DNA from 3 places in the Paenibacillus sp. 102 genome. Region 2 is predicted to be linked to each of the others. Evidence: a T-box and tRNA genes for the amino acid it is inferred to sense, from the RefSeq annotation. Region 2 holds a T-box; the other regions hold tRNA genes.
What was found. The T-box of region 2 lies ahead of serS (serine--tRNA ligase). A T-box ahead of a tRNA ligase gene usually reads a tRNA of that ligase, here a tRNA-Ser.

Region 1: it has a tRNA-Ser gene. The T-box ahead of serS (serine--tRNA ligase) is inferred to sense a tRNA for this amino acid. The anticodon was not compared.
Region 3: it has a tRNA-Ser gene. The T-box ahead of serS (serine--tRNA ligase) is inferred to sense a tRNA for this amino acid. The anticodon was not compared.

The regions. Positions count from the first base shown of each region.
Region 1 is NZ_JBCGHT010000006.1:224,877-230,338, reverse strand. Features, by position in the region: partial or broken rRNA gene AAIE21_RS16520 (23S ribosomal RNA) at 1-119, shown strand; rRNA gene rrf (5S ribosomal RNA) at 221-336, shown strand; tRNA gene AAIE21_RS16510 (tRNA-Val) at 341-416, shown strand; tRNA gene AAIE21_RS16505 (tRNA-Tyr) at 426-509, shown strand; tRNA gene AAIE21_RS16500 (tRNA-Gln) at 522-596, shown strand; tRNA gene AAIE21_RS16495 (tRNA-Lys) at 601-676, shown strand; tRNA gene AAIE21_RS16490 (tRNA-Leu) at 690-770, shown strand; tRNA gene AAIE21_RS16485 (tRNA-Gly) at 801-875, shown strand; tRNA gene AAIE21_RS16480 (tRNA-Leu) at 892-980, shown strand; tRNA gene AAIE21_RS16475 (tRNA-Arg) at 984-1,057, shown strand; tRNA gene AAIE21_RS16470 (tRNA-Pro) at 1,068-1,141, shown strand; tRNA gene AAIE21_RS16465 (tRNA-Ala) at 1,156-1,228, shown strand; tRNA gene AAIE21_RS16460 (tRNA-Ser) at 1,244-1,336, shown strand; tRNA gene AAIE21_RS16455 (tRNA-Ser) at 1,430-1,522, shown strand; tRNA gene AAIE21_RS16450 (tRNA-Met) at 1,546-1,622, shown strand; tRNA gene AAIE21_RS16445 (tRNA-Asp) at 1,626-1,701, shown strand; tRNA gene AAIE21_RS16440 (tRNA-Phe) at 1,711-1,786, shown strand; tRNA gene AAIE21_RS16435 (tRNA-Thr) at 1,796-1,871, shown strand; tRNA gene AAIE21_RS16430 (tRNA-Trp) at 1,875-1,945, shown strand; tRNA gene AAIE21_RS16425 (tRNA-Ile) at 1,958-2,034, shown strand; tRNA gene AAIE21_RS16420 (tRNA-Asn) at 2,038-2,112, shown strand; tRNA gene AAIE21_RS16415 (tRNA-Glu) at 2,114-2,185, shown strand; gene AAIE21_RS16410 (CBS domain-containing protein) at 2,361-2,780, shown strand; gene AAIE21_RS16405 (DUF3965 domain-containing protein) at 3,149-4,300, shown strand; gene AAIE21_RS16400 (hypothetical protein) at 4,391-4,723, opposite strand; gene AAIE21_RS16395 (SH3 domain-containing protein) at 4,730-5,462, opposite strand, start outside.
Region 2 is NZ_JBCGHT010000036.1:7,822-14,157, forward strand. Features, by position in the region: gene serS (serine--tRNA ligase) at 1-1,250, opposite strand, end outside; T-box leader at 1,303-1,524, opposite strand; gene pdxT (pyridoxal 5'-phosphate synthase glutaminase subunit PdxT) at 1,579-2,169, opposite strand; gene pdxS (pyridoxal 5'-phosphate synthase lyase subunit PdxS) at 2,187-3,074, opposite strand; gene AAIE21_RS28520 (serine hydrolase) at 3,235-4,551, opposite strand; gene guaB (IMP dehydrogenase) at 4,656-6,119, opposite strand; gene AAIE21_RS28530 (YaaC family protein) at 6,235-6,336, shown strand, end outside.
Region 3 is NZ_JBCGHT010000015.1:268-4,647, forward strand. Features, by position in the region: partial or broken rRNA gene AAIE21_RS22690 (16S ribosomal RNA) at 1-52, opposite strand, end outside; tRNA gene AAIE21_RS22695 (tRNA-Gly) at 130-200, opposite strand; tRNA gene AAIE21_RS22700 (tRNA-Pro) at 202-278, opposite strand; tRNA gene AAIE21_RS22705 (tRNA-Arg) at 282-358, opposite strand; tRNA gene AAIE21_RS22710 (tRNA-Leu) at 452-537, opposite strand; tRNA gene AAIE21_RS22715 (tRNA-Lys) at 556-628, opposite strand; tRNA gene AAIE21_RS22720 (tRNA-Gln) at 634-708, opposite strand; tRNA gene AAIE21_RS22725 (tRNA-Asp) at 793-868, opposite strand; tRNA gene AAIE21_RS22730 (tRNA-Met) at 871-947, opposite strand; tRNA gene AAIE21_RS22735 (tRNA-Val) at 972-1,047, opposite strand; tRNA gene AAIE21_RS22740 (tRNA-Glu) at 1,053-1,127, opposite strand; tRNA gene AAIE21_RS22745 (tRNA-Ser) at 1,136-1,226, opposite strand; tRNA gene AAIE21_RS22750 (tRNA-Asn) at 1,230-1,304, opposite strand; gene AAIE21_RS22755 (SprT family protein) at 1,388-1,873, opposite strand; gene cmpA (cortex morphogenetic protein CmpA) at 2,130-2,246, shown strand; gene AAIE21_RS22765 (Tex family protein) at 2,357-4,380, opposite strand, start outside.

The DNA.
Region 1 (5,462 bases), on a different contig from region 2:
AGATTTCCCATAGCGTAAGCTAGTAAGATCCCTGAAAGATGATCAGGTTGATAGGTTCGAGGTGGAAGCATGGTGACATGTGGAGCTGACGAATACTAATAGATCGAGGACTTAACCATATAATATGTAGCAAATGTTATCTAGTTTTGAGAGAACATAAAAAACTTGTTGACTTTTTTAATCAATCAAGTATAATAATGTTTGTCTCAAGTGAATATAGTCTGGTAATGATGGCAGAGAGGTCACACCCGTTCCCATACCGAACACGGAAGTTAAGCTCTCTAGCGCCGATGGTAGTTGGGACCTTGTCCCTGTGAGAGTAGGACGTTGCCAGGCAAATGGAGGATTAGCTCAGCTGGGAGAGCACCTGCCTTACAAGCAGGGGGTCGGCGGTTCGATCCCGTCATCCTCCACCATATAATGTCGGAGGGGTAGCGAAGTGGCTAAACGCGGCGGACTGTAAATCCGCTCCTTCGGGTTCGGCAGTTCGAATCTGCCCCCCTCCACCATTTCTTAATTAATGGGCTATAGCCAAGCGGTAAGGCAACGGACTTTGACTCCGTCATGCGCTGGTTCGAATCCAGCTAGCCCAGCCATTAAGAGCCATTAGCTCAGTTGGTAGAGCATCTGACTTTTAATCAGAGGGTCGAAGGTTCGAGTCCTTCATGGCTCACCATTTTTAAAAATATGCGGGTGTGGCGGAATTGGCAGACGCACCAGACTTAGGATCTGGCGCCTTTGGCGTGGGGGTTCGACTCCCTTCACCCGCACTTTTAATAAAATATCTCATAACATGTCTTGCGGAAGTAGTTCAGTGGTAGAATACAACCTTGCCAAGGTTGGGGTCGCGGGTTCGAATCCCGTCTTCCGCTCCAATTTTCAATATGACATGCCGGGGTGGCGGAACAGGCAGACGCACAGGACTTAAAATCCTGCGGTGGGTGACCACCGTGCGGGTTCGACCCCCGCCCTCGGCACCATATGCGCCCGTAGCTCAATTGGATAGAGCGTTTGACTACGGATCAAGAGGTTAGGGGTTCGACTCCTCTCGGGCGCGCTTTTATTGACGGGAAGTGGCTCAGCTTGGTAGAGCACCTGGTTTGGGACCAGGGGGTCGCAGGTTCAAATCCTGTCTTCCCGATAGTTTTAAAACATGGGGCCTTAGCTCAGCTGGGAGAGCGCCTGCCTTGCACGCAGGAGGTCAGCGGTTCGATCCCGCTAGGCTCCACTTTAGTTATTTATTGGAGGTATACCCAAGTTCGGCTGAAGGGATCGGTCTTGAAAACCGACAGGCGGCGAGAGTCGCGCGGGGGTTCGAATCCCTCTACCTCCTCCATTTTATAATAATTAAAATGGAATAATTAGATAGTTAATAAAAACTATTAGATGTATAAAGATAACTAAAAGACATAATTAATATTTACTTCATGGAGGTATACCCAAGTTCGGCTGAAGGGATCGGTCTTGAAAACCGACAGGCGGCGAGAGTCGCGCGGGGGTTCGAATCCCTCTACCTCCTCCATTTTTAAAATAATATTATATCATCGCGGGGTGGAGCAGTCTGGTAGCTCGTCGGGCTCATAACCCGAAGGTCGCAGGTTCAAATCCTGTCCCCGCAACCAAATGGTCCCGTGGTGTAGTGGTTAACATGCCTGCCTGTCACGCAGGAGATCGCCGGTTCGACCCCGGTCGGGACCGCCATTTATGTTTGGCTCGGTAGCTCAGTCGGTAGAGCAGAGGACTGAAAATCCTCGTGTCGGCGGTTCGATTCCGTCCCGAGCCACCATTTTTTTATGCCGGCTTAGCTCAATTGGTAGAGCAACTGACTTGTAATCAGTAGGTTGGGGGTTCAAGTCCTCTAGCCGGCACCACTTAGGGGCATAGTTTAAAGGTAGAACAGAGGTCTCCAAAACCTCCGGTGTGGGTTCAATTCCTACTGCCCCTGTAAAGAGATTATGGGCCTATAGCTCAGCTGGTTAGAGCGCACGCCTGATAAGCGTGAGGTCGATGGTTCGAGTCCATTTAGGCCCACCATATTCCGCAGTAGCTCAGTGGTAGAGCTATCGGCTGTTAACCGATCGGTCGTAGGTTCGAGTCCTACCTGCGGAGCCATGGCCCGTTGGTCAAGTGGTTAAGACACCGCCCTTTCACGGCGGTAACACGGGTTCGAATCCCGTACGGGTCATAAAAAAGAGTCAGCAATTAGCTGGCTCTTTTTTTCTTGTGAAAAAGATAATGTGAGAGCTCTGTTTTTTCTAATATGCAATATCGTTAATCTAAAATTCCTCTATTTATTATGAAATAAATAAAGGGAATTTGGAGAAACTATAGTATGTATAAAAAGGAGGGCATAGAGCTACATGACAACAGTTAGAGAATTTATGAATACCGATATTGTACAATGTACACCGCTAGATAATGTATACGAAGCTGCTGTGAAAATGAAAGAAGAGGACATTGGAATGATTCCAGTTGTCGAGAACAATCAAGTGGTTGGTCTTGTCACTGATCGTGATCTAGTTGTTCGTGGAATTGCTGAGAAACATCCTGGGTCTAATAAAATTACAAATGTCATGACTACAGGAATTGTTTCGGTTTCTCCTAATGACTCTATTGAAAAGGCTACAGAGTTAATGGCACAGCACCAAATCAGAAGACTACCTGTAGTTGAGAATGGCCAGCTTGTTGGGATGTTAGCGCTAGGTGATTTAGCAATAACAGAGAAAGCTGATGATCAAGCAGGATTTGCTTTAAGTGAAATTTCTGAGCATACAGAATGAAATGTAGGTGTGAATTATTTTTCGCCTAGAAAATACAGTGTATTTAGATGTAAGAGAATAGGTAAGAGCGGATACGTTTTATTAATACTTATAAATAAGACTATATTGTTATTAAAACGTATCCCAATATACATAGGGAAAGAGGTTTATCTAAGTATATCTGAAGAATGACATATGTTAAGTTCATTTGAAATTTTGGTTAACAATTTCCATTACTAATTTTTGTTATGTTAAAAAATGATATAATAATAAATATAAGTTTCATAAGGGATTTTGAATATATTAATATTATTAATATTATTAATATTGTGATTATCTGCTAAGTTATTAAAAATTTCATATATATATAGAAACGGAGGGGAAATGATATGAGGGATGTACAGAGTAATCCAAATTGGAATTTGGTTACAGAGGCCTATGTGGAACCAAATGATTTTACGGACTTACTTTCTTTACTTGTACCAAATCATCCGAAAGGCGAAGGAAAAGAACGGACAATTTTAGCCTGGAAAGAAAAAGAATTTTATAAACAAGAAAACTTGGCTCCGTTTATTTTATATGGAATGAATAAAGTGAAGGATTTGCCACAGTTTCATAAAGATGAAATACCAACTTTAGTTCGTATTGTTCGTTTATGCCAGGACATTGGTTGGTATAAGGAAGCTTATACATTTATGGTGAACCATAAATTAGATGAATTTGTACATACATCTATGGAATATGAAACATGGGATGTTTTAACCCAAGTTGTGGCTTGGAACTACTTAATTGTAAAATATCGCATCGGAGAATTGGGAAATAGAGATATAATGATATGGGAAAGAATTAAATTTAATGAAGAATGTATTGAAAAATGTGAAAAGCTATTATCTCATAAGGAAGTAATGGAACTTACATTTTTTTATATTTGCAAACAGGCAAAACGATTGTCCAAAGAAGAATTGGATCAAGAGATGATGAATTTAGCAATATACTGTAATACATACGTTTATGACTTATACATATATGACCTATTAAAAAAATATCGTAAGTGTACGGATTTCTTAACATATTATGGACCTAGTCGCTCTGTTATTGCATGTCAAAGGGCTGTAATTGCTCAAATTTCTGACCGCCTTAATCCGCTAAAAACTACTCATGTGGATGATTATCTTTATGTAATGAAGGAAATGATGGAGCATATGTCATTTGAGTTTATGAATCGATACGAGCACTTCATTGGGAAACTATTATCATATGTACCATTTTTTGAAATGATTCAAGTTCCGCAACATGCATATTATTGTGAAGAGTTGATGTATGTTTGTAAAGGAATTGAACATAAAGAAGAAATTCTGCGGAATTATATATTTATACAATTACACGATTGTTTACCGTCATTTATTAAGCAATTTCTAAAGAATAAACGTTATGCAACGATTCATGATATTTTATTTTACTGGTGTGATGATGAACAACGAATGGGCTTAGAGAAGAAGTATAATTTAAGTTTTATTTATGAACGATATGCGTGTGGATAAAAAGAAATTTTTCAATATAATGTATAGGTGAAAAAAGGGGGCTCACTTGAAGTGAGACCCCTTTTTTCGTCGTAAATGTAGAAGGTTGTTCTAAGCTTCTTGTTGGTTCTTACGGTGTTCAGGAATGTAAATATATTGGGATATGATGATTAGTACCCCTATAAAAAATACAGGGAATATAGCAGCCATATGAAAACCACTATAAATAATATTTGTTATTAAGCCGCTCATAATAATAATTACAGTATATATATGAGAAATTTGTTTCTTTAGTCGGATTTTGAATGCTTCCATCAAAGATTCAATAGCAACAAATGAGATAACGATACCCAAAAAGACAGGGTTAGTATTGTAAATGACTAAGCAACAGATTAAACCGAGAAAAGCTATATACTCAATTATCAATGGTATATTACGTGGCATATAATATTACCGAACCAAATAAGGCAGTGGATTTACTGCGTTTGTCTTTTCAAAATTCCATTCACCATTATGTAATTCAAAATGGAGATGTTGTCCAAATGAATGACCTGTATTTCCCATATATCCTAACAATTGCCCGGTTTGAACTTGATCACCAACTTGTACTGAACGGTCTTTCATATGAGCGTAAACGGTTGTATATAGTTTACCTCGAATATGATGTGCTACAAATACGACATTTCCATAGCTAGCAGAGTAATAAGACTTTATAACTTTACCTGTAGCAGCTGCATGAATTGAAACATTACCTGGTGCGGAAATATCTACACCATAATGCATTTGTTCCCAGCGCATATTAAATGTAGAACTAATCGTTCCTTGAGTAGGGAATTTAAAAACAGCAGGAATAGAAGGAGCGGCTTGTCTCGTTTGTGGTTGTTTTTGAATAATATAATGTTTTGCTACAAATCCGTAAGATGTTCCGAAGCGAATTTTGTACCAGGTACCAACTGTTTCTATAACAGTGACTTGTGTCCCGTTTTGTAAAGATCCAATTACGGCAGTATCTGTTCCTGCTCCGCGGCGGACTTTTAATGTAGGTGTAGCAACGTAAAAGGAAGATTCATTTTGTACTGTAATTCCTTTTACTAATGGCTCTGATACATGGGATGCAAATTCTTTTTTTACATATCCTTGTTGTCCATTATGTGAGATTTTATACCAATCCCCTTGTATTTCT
Region 2 (6,336 bases):
ATATAAGGGCGTAGAACTTCTGGAATTATAATTGTACCATCTTCTTGTTGGTAATTTTCTAGAATAGCTGCAATTGTACGTCCAATTGCAAGTCCAGATCCATTTATTGTATGAACATGTTCTGGTTTTGCATTTGGCTCACGACGGAAACGAATATTTGCACGTCTTGCTTGGAATGCTTCGAAGTTACTACAAGAAGAAATCTCACGATACGTGCCATAGCTTGGAATCCATACTTCAATATCGTATTTCTTCGCTGCTGTAAACCCTAAATCTCCTGTACACATGCTCATAACACGATACGGTAGACCTAATAATTGTAACACGCGCTCTGCATCATTTGTTAACTTTTCTAATTCTTCATAAGAATCTTCTGGTTTTACAAACTTCACAAGCTCTACTTTATTAAATTGATGCTGACGAATTAAACCACGTGTATCCCGACCAGCTGAACCTGCTTCAGAACGGAAGCACGCACTAAATGCTGCATAACGGATTGGCAATTGGTCTGCATTTAAAATCTCATCACGATGCATATTTGTTACAGGTACTTCAGCTGTAGGAATCAAGAAGTAATCTTCACTTTCAATACGGAATGCATCTTCTTCAAACTTTGGAAGCTGTCCCGTCCCTGTCATACTTGCACGGTTTACCATATATGGAGGTAACACTTCTTCATATCCATGTTCTTCTGTATGAAGATCAAGCATAAAGCTAATTAAAGCACGTTCTAACTTTGCACCTGTACCTTTAGAAAATACAAAACGGCTTCCCGTTACTTTAGCAGCACGCTCAAAATCTAAAATCCCTAAATCAGTTGCAAGATCCCAGTGAGGTTTTGGTTCAAAATTAAATTCTTTTACCTCTCCCCAAGTACGTGCCACTACGTTATCATCTTCTGTGTCACCAATTGGTGCAGATTCGTGAGGGATATTTGGAATAGAAAGCATTAATCGTTCTAGATCCGCTTCAACTGAGCGAAGTTCATCATCAAAATTCTTTACTCTTTCCCCTACCTCACGCATTTCTAAAATTAAAGCTTCTGCATCTTTCTTTTCGCGTTTTAATACAGAAATCTGCTGAGACACTTCATTACGCTTGCTTTTTAACTCTTCCGTTTGGACAAGCAATTCTCTTCTTCTTGTATCCAGTTCTTCGAAACGGCCGAAATCAGTTAAGTCTTCGCCTCTATGCTGCAATTTTGCTTTTACTTCTTCAAAATTCGCACGTAAAAATTTAATATCAAGCATTATATACTCCTCCTTTTATTTTATAAAACACAAAAAACTCCCGTCCCTGTAAAAAAGGGACGGGAGTTAACCCGCGTTGCCACCCTAGTTGAAAGCAATATAGCTTTCCTCTCAAGTAGAAATAACGACTCTTCACCGGAAATGCTTACTAATCATAAAGATATTCCACATTTCATTCTAGGATGGATTCACAAACTGTTTCTATCGGTTTCCACCAGCCACCGACTCTCTATAAGAAACACCACTTGTTACTACTTCCTATCAACACGTTTATTTTATAAAATTGTTACCATCAATTTACTATAATCTTACACAAGTTGCAAGTTACTTATACAACTTTTTTCATTTTTGCCTCTTTCACCATTTGCACAAAATATGCTGTAACACGATGATCATCCGTTAACTCCGGATGGAAAGAAGCTGCTAAAAACGGTCCTTGTCTTACTGCTACCATTCGATCGTTGTGCATGGAAAGAACTTCCACGTTATCTCCTACACTGACAACGTATGGCGCACGAATAAATACACCAATGAAGTCTTCCCCTACGCCTTTTATCGAAAGAGCGGCTTCAAAGCTATCCTTTTGGCGTCCAAATGCATTACGTTCAACTGTAATATCCATAGCACCAATATGAGATTCTTCATAACCAATAAGGTTGTTTGCGAGTAAAATCATACCTGCACATGTACCAAACATTGGCTTACCAGATTTCGCAAATTCGCGAAGTGGTTCCATAAAATCGTACTTATCGATAAGACGGCGCATTGTTGTACTTTCACCGCCTGGTAAAATAAGACCATCAATTTCTTCAAGTTGTTCTATACGTTTTACAATGACAGCTTCTGCACCACTTGCTTCAACTGACTTTACATGCTCACGAACAGCTCCTTGAAGACCTAATACACCGACTTTAACCATTTCAAAATCTCCTTTAATTACCAACCACGCTCTTGCATGCGTTGTTCTGGTAATAATGTTGAAATTTCGACACCTTTCATTGCAGTACCTAATCCTTTAGAAAGGCTTGCAATTAACTCGTAATCTTCGTAGTGTGTCGTTGCTTCAACAATTGCACGTGCAAATTTTTCTGGGTTTTCTGATTTGAAGATACCAGATCCTACGAACACACCATCTGCACCAAGTTGCATCATTAATGCAGCATCTGCTGGCGTTGCTACACCACCCGCTGCAAAGTTTACAACTGGCAGACGACCAAGACGTTTGATTTCAAGTAATACTTCATAAGGAGCACCCGTATTTTTTGCATATGTCATTAATTCGTCTTCGCGTAGGCTCGCAACTTGACGGATTTCTGCGTTTACTTGACGCATATGACGTACTGCTTCTACAATGTTTCCTGTTCCAGGCTCTCCCTTTGTACGAAGCATAGATGCACCTTCTGCAATACGACGCGCTGCTTCTCCAATATCACGGCATCCACATACAAATGGAACAGTGTAATCACGTTTATTTAAATGGTATACTTCATCAGCTGGAGTTAATACTTCACTCTCATCAATGTAGTCTACTCCTAATGATTCTAGTACACGTGCTTCCACAAGGTGACCAATACGGCATTTTGCCATAACTGGAATTGATACAGCACCCATAACCTCTTCAACGATTGTTGGATCTGCCATACGTGCAACGCCACCTGCTGCACGAATATCTGCAGGAACACGTTCTAGTGCCATAACAGCAACTGCGCCTGCTTCTTCTGCAATTTTTGCTTGCTCAGCGTTAACTACATCCATAATAACGCCGCCTTTTTGCATTTCTGCCATTCCACGTTTTACACGTTCTGTCCCTGTTACATTTGTCATGTACAAAAACCCCCCTAGGTGAATTGCTTTTCCCCATTAACGGCGAAAATTGAGAATACTCTTACATTCTACCACTAACTATTAGAGGCTTGTCCACTACTTTTTCATAAAGTCGGTATGAAAAATAGGAATAAAAAAAAGCTCCTACAATGAGGAGCTCTTAAAACCAACCTTTTACTGTATCAACAGCACTGTTCCAAATACCGCTAAAGAAAGAACCTACACCACGCATAGAGCGTACAAACCAGTTTGCCTTTTCTACTTCTGATTTTGTAACGAGATCTACTTGTAATGATTTACCTGATAAAAATCCAGGGTCATTATTATCTTTAGGTGATATAACCATTTGTCCTAATGCTGTGTCTTTTTTAATTGGTGCTTCTGCTTCTTTACCTGTATCTTTAAATGCTGTTTTATATACATCTTTACTTCCTTTTGGTATTGGAAGTGTAACAGCCTGTTTTGTTTGTACTGCAACATCTTTATCTTTTGCGTTTTCCACTCGTACAGTTTCATGCCCTTTTACTGCCGAACCCTTTGGATACACTTTTTTTACATCAAAATTTGTAAATCCGTAATCAAAAAGTTTCTTTGTTTCATCAAAGCGTGCCGTATGAGAACTTGTGTTAATAACTACAGAAATTAAACGCATGCCATTTCTTTCCGCAGTACCTGTAAAACAATGGCCAGCTTCTGGAGTAGATCCTGTTTTCAAACCATCTACCCCTTCATATTCCTTAATTAATCCTTTTAACATCCAGTTCCAGTTAGGCATTTCAATTTTCTCTTTGTTTTCGCGAAATATTTTTTTTGAAATTTTCGCTGTATCTAATACCTTCGGAAAATCTTGAATAAGATGTTGTGCTAAAATAGCAACATCTCTTGCAGACATTTTATTTTCTTCATCCGGTGTTGTACCTTCAGGATGTTGTCCTTTTAAATCTTTGTTTGTTAAGCCTGTAGAGTTTACAAATTTATAATTTTTCAATCCAAACTCTTTTGCCTGAGCATTCATCATTTTTACAAAATCTGCTTCTTTACCTGCAACTGCTTCAGCTAAAGCAATTGTTGCACCATTCGCAGAATAAATTGCCATTGCCTCGTACAACTCTTTTACCGTATAAGAGCCTCCATTTTCTAATGGAACATTTGATAATGAGCGGTCTTGTGAAATCTTATATGCATATTCAGAAACTTTTACTTTTTGATCCCACTTAAGTTTCCCTGTATCCACCGCTTTATGAACTAAGTATTCACTCATCATTTTTGTCATACTAGCAATTGCTAATAATTCATCTGCATTTTTTTGATATAAAATTTTCCCAGAATCTGCTTCTACTAAAATTGCCGCTCCTGCTTCCACATTTAAAGCAGCACCTGTTTCTGCCGATGCACTGCCATATGTAACGAACATGCTGCAAAATAGTGTAAGCACTGTTACCATTGCAACAAATCGCTTGCAAAACATACCTTTCACTTTTGTTACCCCCAATATCTTTGTACTCACATAACCGTTATTCTAACATAATCAAAAAAAAATAGACAGAGATATCAAATCTCCATCTATTTACATATAAGGCATTATAAAGAGTAATTTGGAGCCTCTTTTGTAATTTGTACGTGATGTGGATGACTTTCACGTAAACCAGCACCTGACATACGAATAAATTGTGCATTCTCACGTAAGAATTCTAAGTCGTTAGCTCCACAATATCCCATACCAGCACGTAATCCACCAACTAATTGATGAACTGTATCAGCTAAAGGTCCTTTATATGGTACACGTCCCTCGATGCCTTCTGGAACAAGTTTTTTGTTTCCTTCTTGGAAGTAACGATCTTTACTTCCTTTTTCCATCGCTCCGACTGAACCCATACCGCGGTATACTTTAAACTGACGTCCTTGGTAAATTTCAGTTTCTCCTGGGCTTTCTGCTACGCCTGCAAACATACTACCAAGCATTACAACGTGTGCTCCTGCTGCTAAGGCTTTTACCATATCGCCTGAGTATTTAATACCACCATCAGCAATAACTGGGATACCATGTTTACGAGCTTCTGTTGCACAATCATATACTGCTGTTAATTGCGGTACACCAACGCCAGCTACAACACGTGTTGTACAAATAGAACCTGGTCCAATACCAACTTTGATAACATTTGCACCTGCTTCAATTAATGCGCGTGTCGCTTCTGCTGTGGCAACGTTACCTGCAATGATGTTTAATGCTGGATATTTTGCACGAACTTCTTTTACTTTTTCAATAACACCTTGAGAATGTCCATGAGCTGTATCAAGTACAATTACGTCTACGTTTGCTTTTACTAATGCATCAATGCGTATCATAGCGTCTGCAGTTACCCCAACAGCTGCTCCAACTAATAAACGACCTTGCTTATCTTTTGCAGAGTTTGGGAACTCAATTACTTTCTCAATATCTTTAATTGTGATGAGCCCTTGTAATACACCGTCATTATCAACAAGAGGGAGCTTTTCAATTTTATATTTCTGTAGGATTTTTTCAGCTTCTTCTAGCGTTGTACCAACTGAAGCTGTAATTAATTGTTCCTTTGTCATTACATCGGAAATTTTAATAGAGTAGTCTTGAATAAAACGCATATCACGGTTTGTAATAATACCAACTAATTTTTTCTCATCTAAATTATTTACAATTGGTACACCTGAGATACGATATTTTCCCATAAGATGTTCTGCATCATATACTTGATGTTCCGGAGTTAAAAAGAAAGGATCTGAGATAACGCCACTTTCAGAGCGTTTTACTTTATCAACATGCTCAGCTTGTTGCTCAATAGACATATTCTTATGAATAATCCCTAAACCGCCTTGACGCGCCATTGCAATAGCCATATCAGCTTCTGTTACTGTATCCATCCCTGCGCTAATTAAAGGAATGTTTAACTGCAAACTTTCAGATAGAACCGTTTTAACACTTACTTCTCTTGGCAATACATCTGACTTCGCTGGTACAAGTAATACATCATCGAATGTCAAACCTTCTTTAACAAATTTAGATTCCCACATAATTGTTCCCCCCATGATACCAGAAATTATTATTAGTAGCTTAACAATTGGTTAAAATACTGTCAAGAAAGTACATATATGTTAGAATTTTTAGATAATAAGAGGAGCGTAATATATGCATCATACATCTTATACTTGGCAGCAATTAAGTTTCTTTTTTTCATCCCAACATGTACAGCGTTATCTTGCCCGCTGTTATGAAAAATTACCTATTGAA
Region 3 (4,380 bases), on a different contig from region 2:
ATTAGGCACGCCGCCAGCGTTCATCCTGAGCCAGGATCAAACTCTCCAATAAAGTTAGTTTGTCTAGCATCATAAAATAAAAATTGACGTTGCACGTTGTTTGTTTCGTTCAGTTTTCAAAGAACTAAAAGCGGGTGAAGAGAATCGAACTCTCGACCAGAGCTTGGAAGGCTCTTGTTTTACCACTAAACTACACCCGCGTGGTCGGGAAGACAGGATTTGAACCTGCGACCCCCTGGTCCCAAACCAGGTGCTCTACCAAGCTGAGCCACTTCCCGTTATGGCGCGCCCGAGAGGAGTCGAACCCCTAACCTCTTGATCCGTAGTCAAACGCTCTATCCAATTGAGCTACGGGCGCTTATTCATGATGTTGTATCGCCGTCTCATTTCAGCGACTCAATTATCTTATCACACCGCGTTTTCAAATGCAAGTGCTTTTTTATTTTTTCTTTGGTGCGGCCGAGAGGACTTGAACCTCCACGGGGTTTCCCCCACTAGGCCCTCAACCTAGCGCGTCTGCCATTCCGCCACGACCGCGCGGAAATTAAGAAAAAGTGAGCCATGAAGGATTCGAACCTTCGACCCTCTGATTAAAAGTCAGATGCTCTACCAACTGAGCTAATGGCTCGTAAATGGCTGGGCTAGCTGGATTCGAACCAGCGCATGACGGAGTCAAAGTCCGTTGCCTTACCGCTTGGCTATAGCCCATCGAAGTCATTCTTTTTTTGTGACGAAAATCATTATATCACGATAAGAAATAAAAAACAACTGCTTATTAGCAGAAGTTATAAATGGCGGTCCCGACCGGGGTCGAACCGGCGATCTCCTGCGTGACAGGCAGGCATGTTAACCACTACACCACGGGACCATTGGTTGCGGGGACAGGATTTGAACCTGCGACCTTCGGGTTATGAGCCCGACGAGCTACCGGACTGCTCCACCCCGCGACGACACTATTTACAAATTATATATGGTGGAGGATGACGGGATCGAACCGCCGACCCCCTGCTTGTAAGGCAGGTGCTCTCCCAGCTGAGCTAATCCTCCGAAAGTGGTGACCCGTACGGGATTCGAACCCGTGTTACCGCCGTGAAAGGGCGGTGTCTTAACCACTTGACCAACGGGCCAATATGAATGGCAGAGAAGAAGGGATTCGAACCCTCGCACCGCGTTAGCGATCTACTCCCTTAGCAGGGGAGCCCCTTGAGCCACTTGGGTACTTCTCTGTATGGCTCCGCAGGTAGGACTCGAACCTACGACCGATCGGTTAACAGCCGATAGCTCTACCACTGAGCTACTGCGGAATAAGAAAGACAATTTACATCTTATATAAATTCATATTATAAGTCAAGTCGTTTATACAACATTTTGTACAAACGTGACATGTTTATAATATACTGGATTGATTTTTAACTGTCAAGGTGTTTTTTATCTCTTTTAATCTACCTTTACACTTTCCGCAAACATATCTTTTTGTATTGATTTGACGTCTTCTTACATATTGAAGAGTACATTCTATGCATTCATACAAATATGTTTTAGGCTCTTTTCTCACTCCCGCTATCCGCTTACAAAATCTAGGAGCTCCAACCTCTTTCAATAACTGACGAAAATCTCGATCCCGATGTTGATATCCCCTCCCCATAATATGCAGATGATAATGACATAGCTCATGCTTAATAATACCAATTAGTTCTTCTTTTCCATACACTTCATAATAATGATAGTTTAATTCTATATTATGACTTCTGAGCAAATACCTCCCACCAGTTGTACGCAGTCGTTTATTGAACATTGCTTTATGTAAAAAAGCCCTCCCGAAATATTGCAATGATATCTCTTCTACAAATCTTTGGATTTCTTTTTCATTCATTTTGATTCCCCCAAAAAACTAAAAATAAACTTACACTTTTCTTCTTTCTTATACATATATTAAATAGTACATATACCCATCCTCATTCAAAAAGCGCAACTTCTATAAACCATCTTCTCCCTCATCTGTTCATAGAACTTCGCTGACCAAACTCTTATAAGCAGTTCCCAAGATTGAGTTTTTCACTTACTTTGAATCTTCATCTCAGTCCATAGGGGCTACTTGTTAGAGCCGGATTAAACAAGGAGGGATTCTTATGCCTACGTGGCTCCGAAAGCAAATGCAGCGTGCATATTTTGAAAAAAACCGGTATCAAATTAAGTTACTAAATGAATGCTGGTTTTATTATAGCAAAACACATCAAAATTCCTGATAAAGTGAACGTTTAATCAGTGGGGGCTGAAGCTTCCCCCCACCGATTAAAATTCCACTAACATCCATTCAAGAAAAAAGAGCAGCGCTACACCTGCCCTCTTCCCATTCTTATTCAATAGGTAACATTGATAAGGCAACGCGTCCTTTTTTCATATCAACATCATCTACCCATACCTTTACAATTTGTCCGACAGACACCACATCTAACGGATGCTTCACAAACTGTTTGCTCAGTTTAGAAATATGTACTAAACCATCTTGTTTCACACCAATATCGACAAAAGCACCAAAATCAACAACATTTCGAACAGTTCCTTCCAACTCCATACCACGCTTTAAATCTTCTAATTTGAGAATCCCCTTTTTCAAAAGTGGTTTTGGCAATTCATCACGCATATCTCTTTCCGGACTAATTAGGGCATCTATAATATCAATTAATGTCGGCTCACCAATATTCGTCTCTTGAGATAATTTAGAAACCTCCACTTCTTCTAAACATTTTTGTAAATGCGGTTGTCCTACATCATCAATCGCTAATCCTAAACTTTTTAATAGCAATTCAACACTTTTATACTGCTCGGGATGAATACCTGTTCTATCAAGTGGGTTTTTACCTTCTAGTATACGTAAGAAACCAATACATTGTTCATACGTTTTAGCACCTAGCCGTGGTATTTTTTTTAATTCTGTGCGTTTTGTAAATTTCCCATCTCCCTCACGCTTCGCAACAATATTTTTCGCAACAGTTTTTGATAATCCCGAAACGTATTGCAATAGCGCTACAGAAGCTGTATTCACATTCACTCCTACTTGGTTAACAGCTGTTTCCACAACAAATGTTAATGATTCATTTAATCTCTTCTGTGATACATCATGCTGATATTGTCCTACTCCAACTGATTTCGGATCAATTTTCACAAGTTCAGCAAGGGGATCTTGTAAGCGGCGTCCAATAGAAACAGCACTTCTTTCTTCAACTTGAAGATCCGGAAATTCTTCACGAGCCAAATCAGAAGCTGAATAGACACTAGCACCGGCCTCATTGACAATAATATAAAATACATCTTGCTGTACGAATTGTAAAACATCTACTATAAACTCTTCTGTCTCCCTAGAAGCTGTACCATTTCCAATCGCAATCATCTGAACCTGATATTTCTCTATAATAGAAATAACTTTTGTTTTTGCATCTTCATATTTCCGAACAGGTGGGTGCGGATAAACGACATCAATATGCAGCACTTTCCCTGTATCATCTACTACCGCTAACTTACACCCTGTTCGATACGCAGGATCCACCGCCAATACTACTTTCCCTTTCATCGGTGGCTGTAATAATAAATTACGTAAATTCTCAGAGAAAATGTGAATTGCTTGTTCTTCTGCCGTTTCAGTTAATTCTTTACGAATCTCCCTTTCGATTGACGGCTGAATTAATCGCTTATATCCATCTTCAATCGCTAATTGTACATATAGTGCACTTTTAGAAGATTCATCATGAATCACTTTTTTATGTAAAAATCGAATAATTTCTTCTGTTGGCGGAAGAACCGAAACTTTCAACATTTCTTCCTTCTCACCACGATTCATAGCTAATACACGATGTGGTACAACTTTTTGCAGTGGCTCTTCATAACCGTAATACATCTCATATATATTTTTTTCATCTTTTTCTTCATCTTTTACAGAGGACACAATCATCCCTTTTTTAAAAGTGATATTTCGAATCCAACTGCGGTATGCCGCATCATCCGATACAATTTCTGCAATAATATCTTGTGCACCTTGCAGTGCTTCTTGGATAGATTGTACTTCTTTCTCGGCATTAACAAATTCCTTCACTTTATCTTCCGGGTCTTCTTTTGTAAACAGAAGTAGCCACTCAGCTAATGGCTCTAATCCCTTATCTTTCGCGATTGTCGCTTTCGTTCTTCTTTTTTCTTTATAAGGACGGTACAAGTCTTCTACTTCTTGTAGCTTTACTGCAGATATAATATGATGGCGCAACTCTTCTGTTAATTTTCCCTTTTCATGAATCAGACGAAGAACCTCTTCTTTTCGATCTTCAAGTTGCATCATATATTGCCATCTTTCTAAGACAGTACGAATTTGCACTTCATCTAAAGAACCTG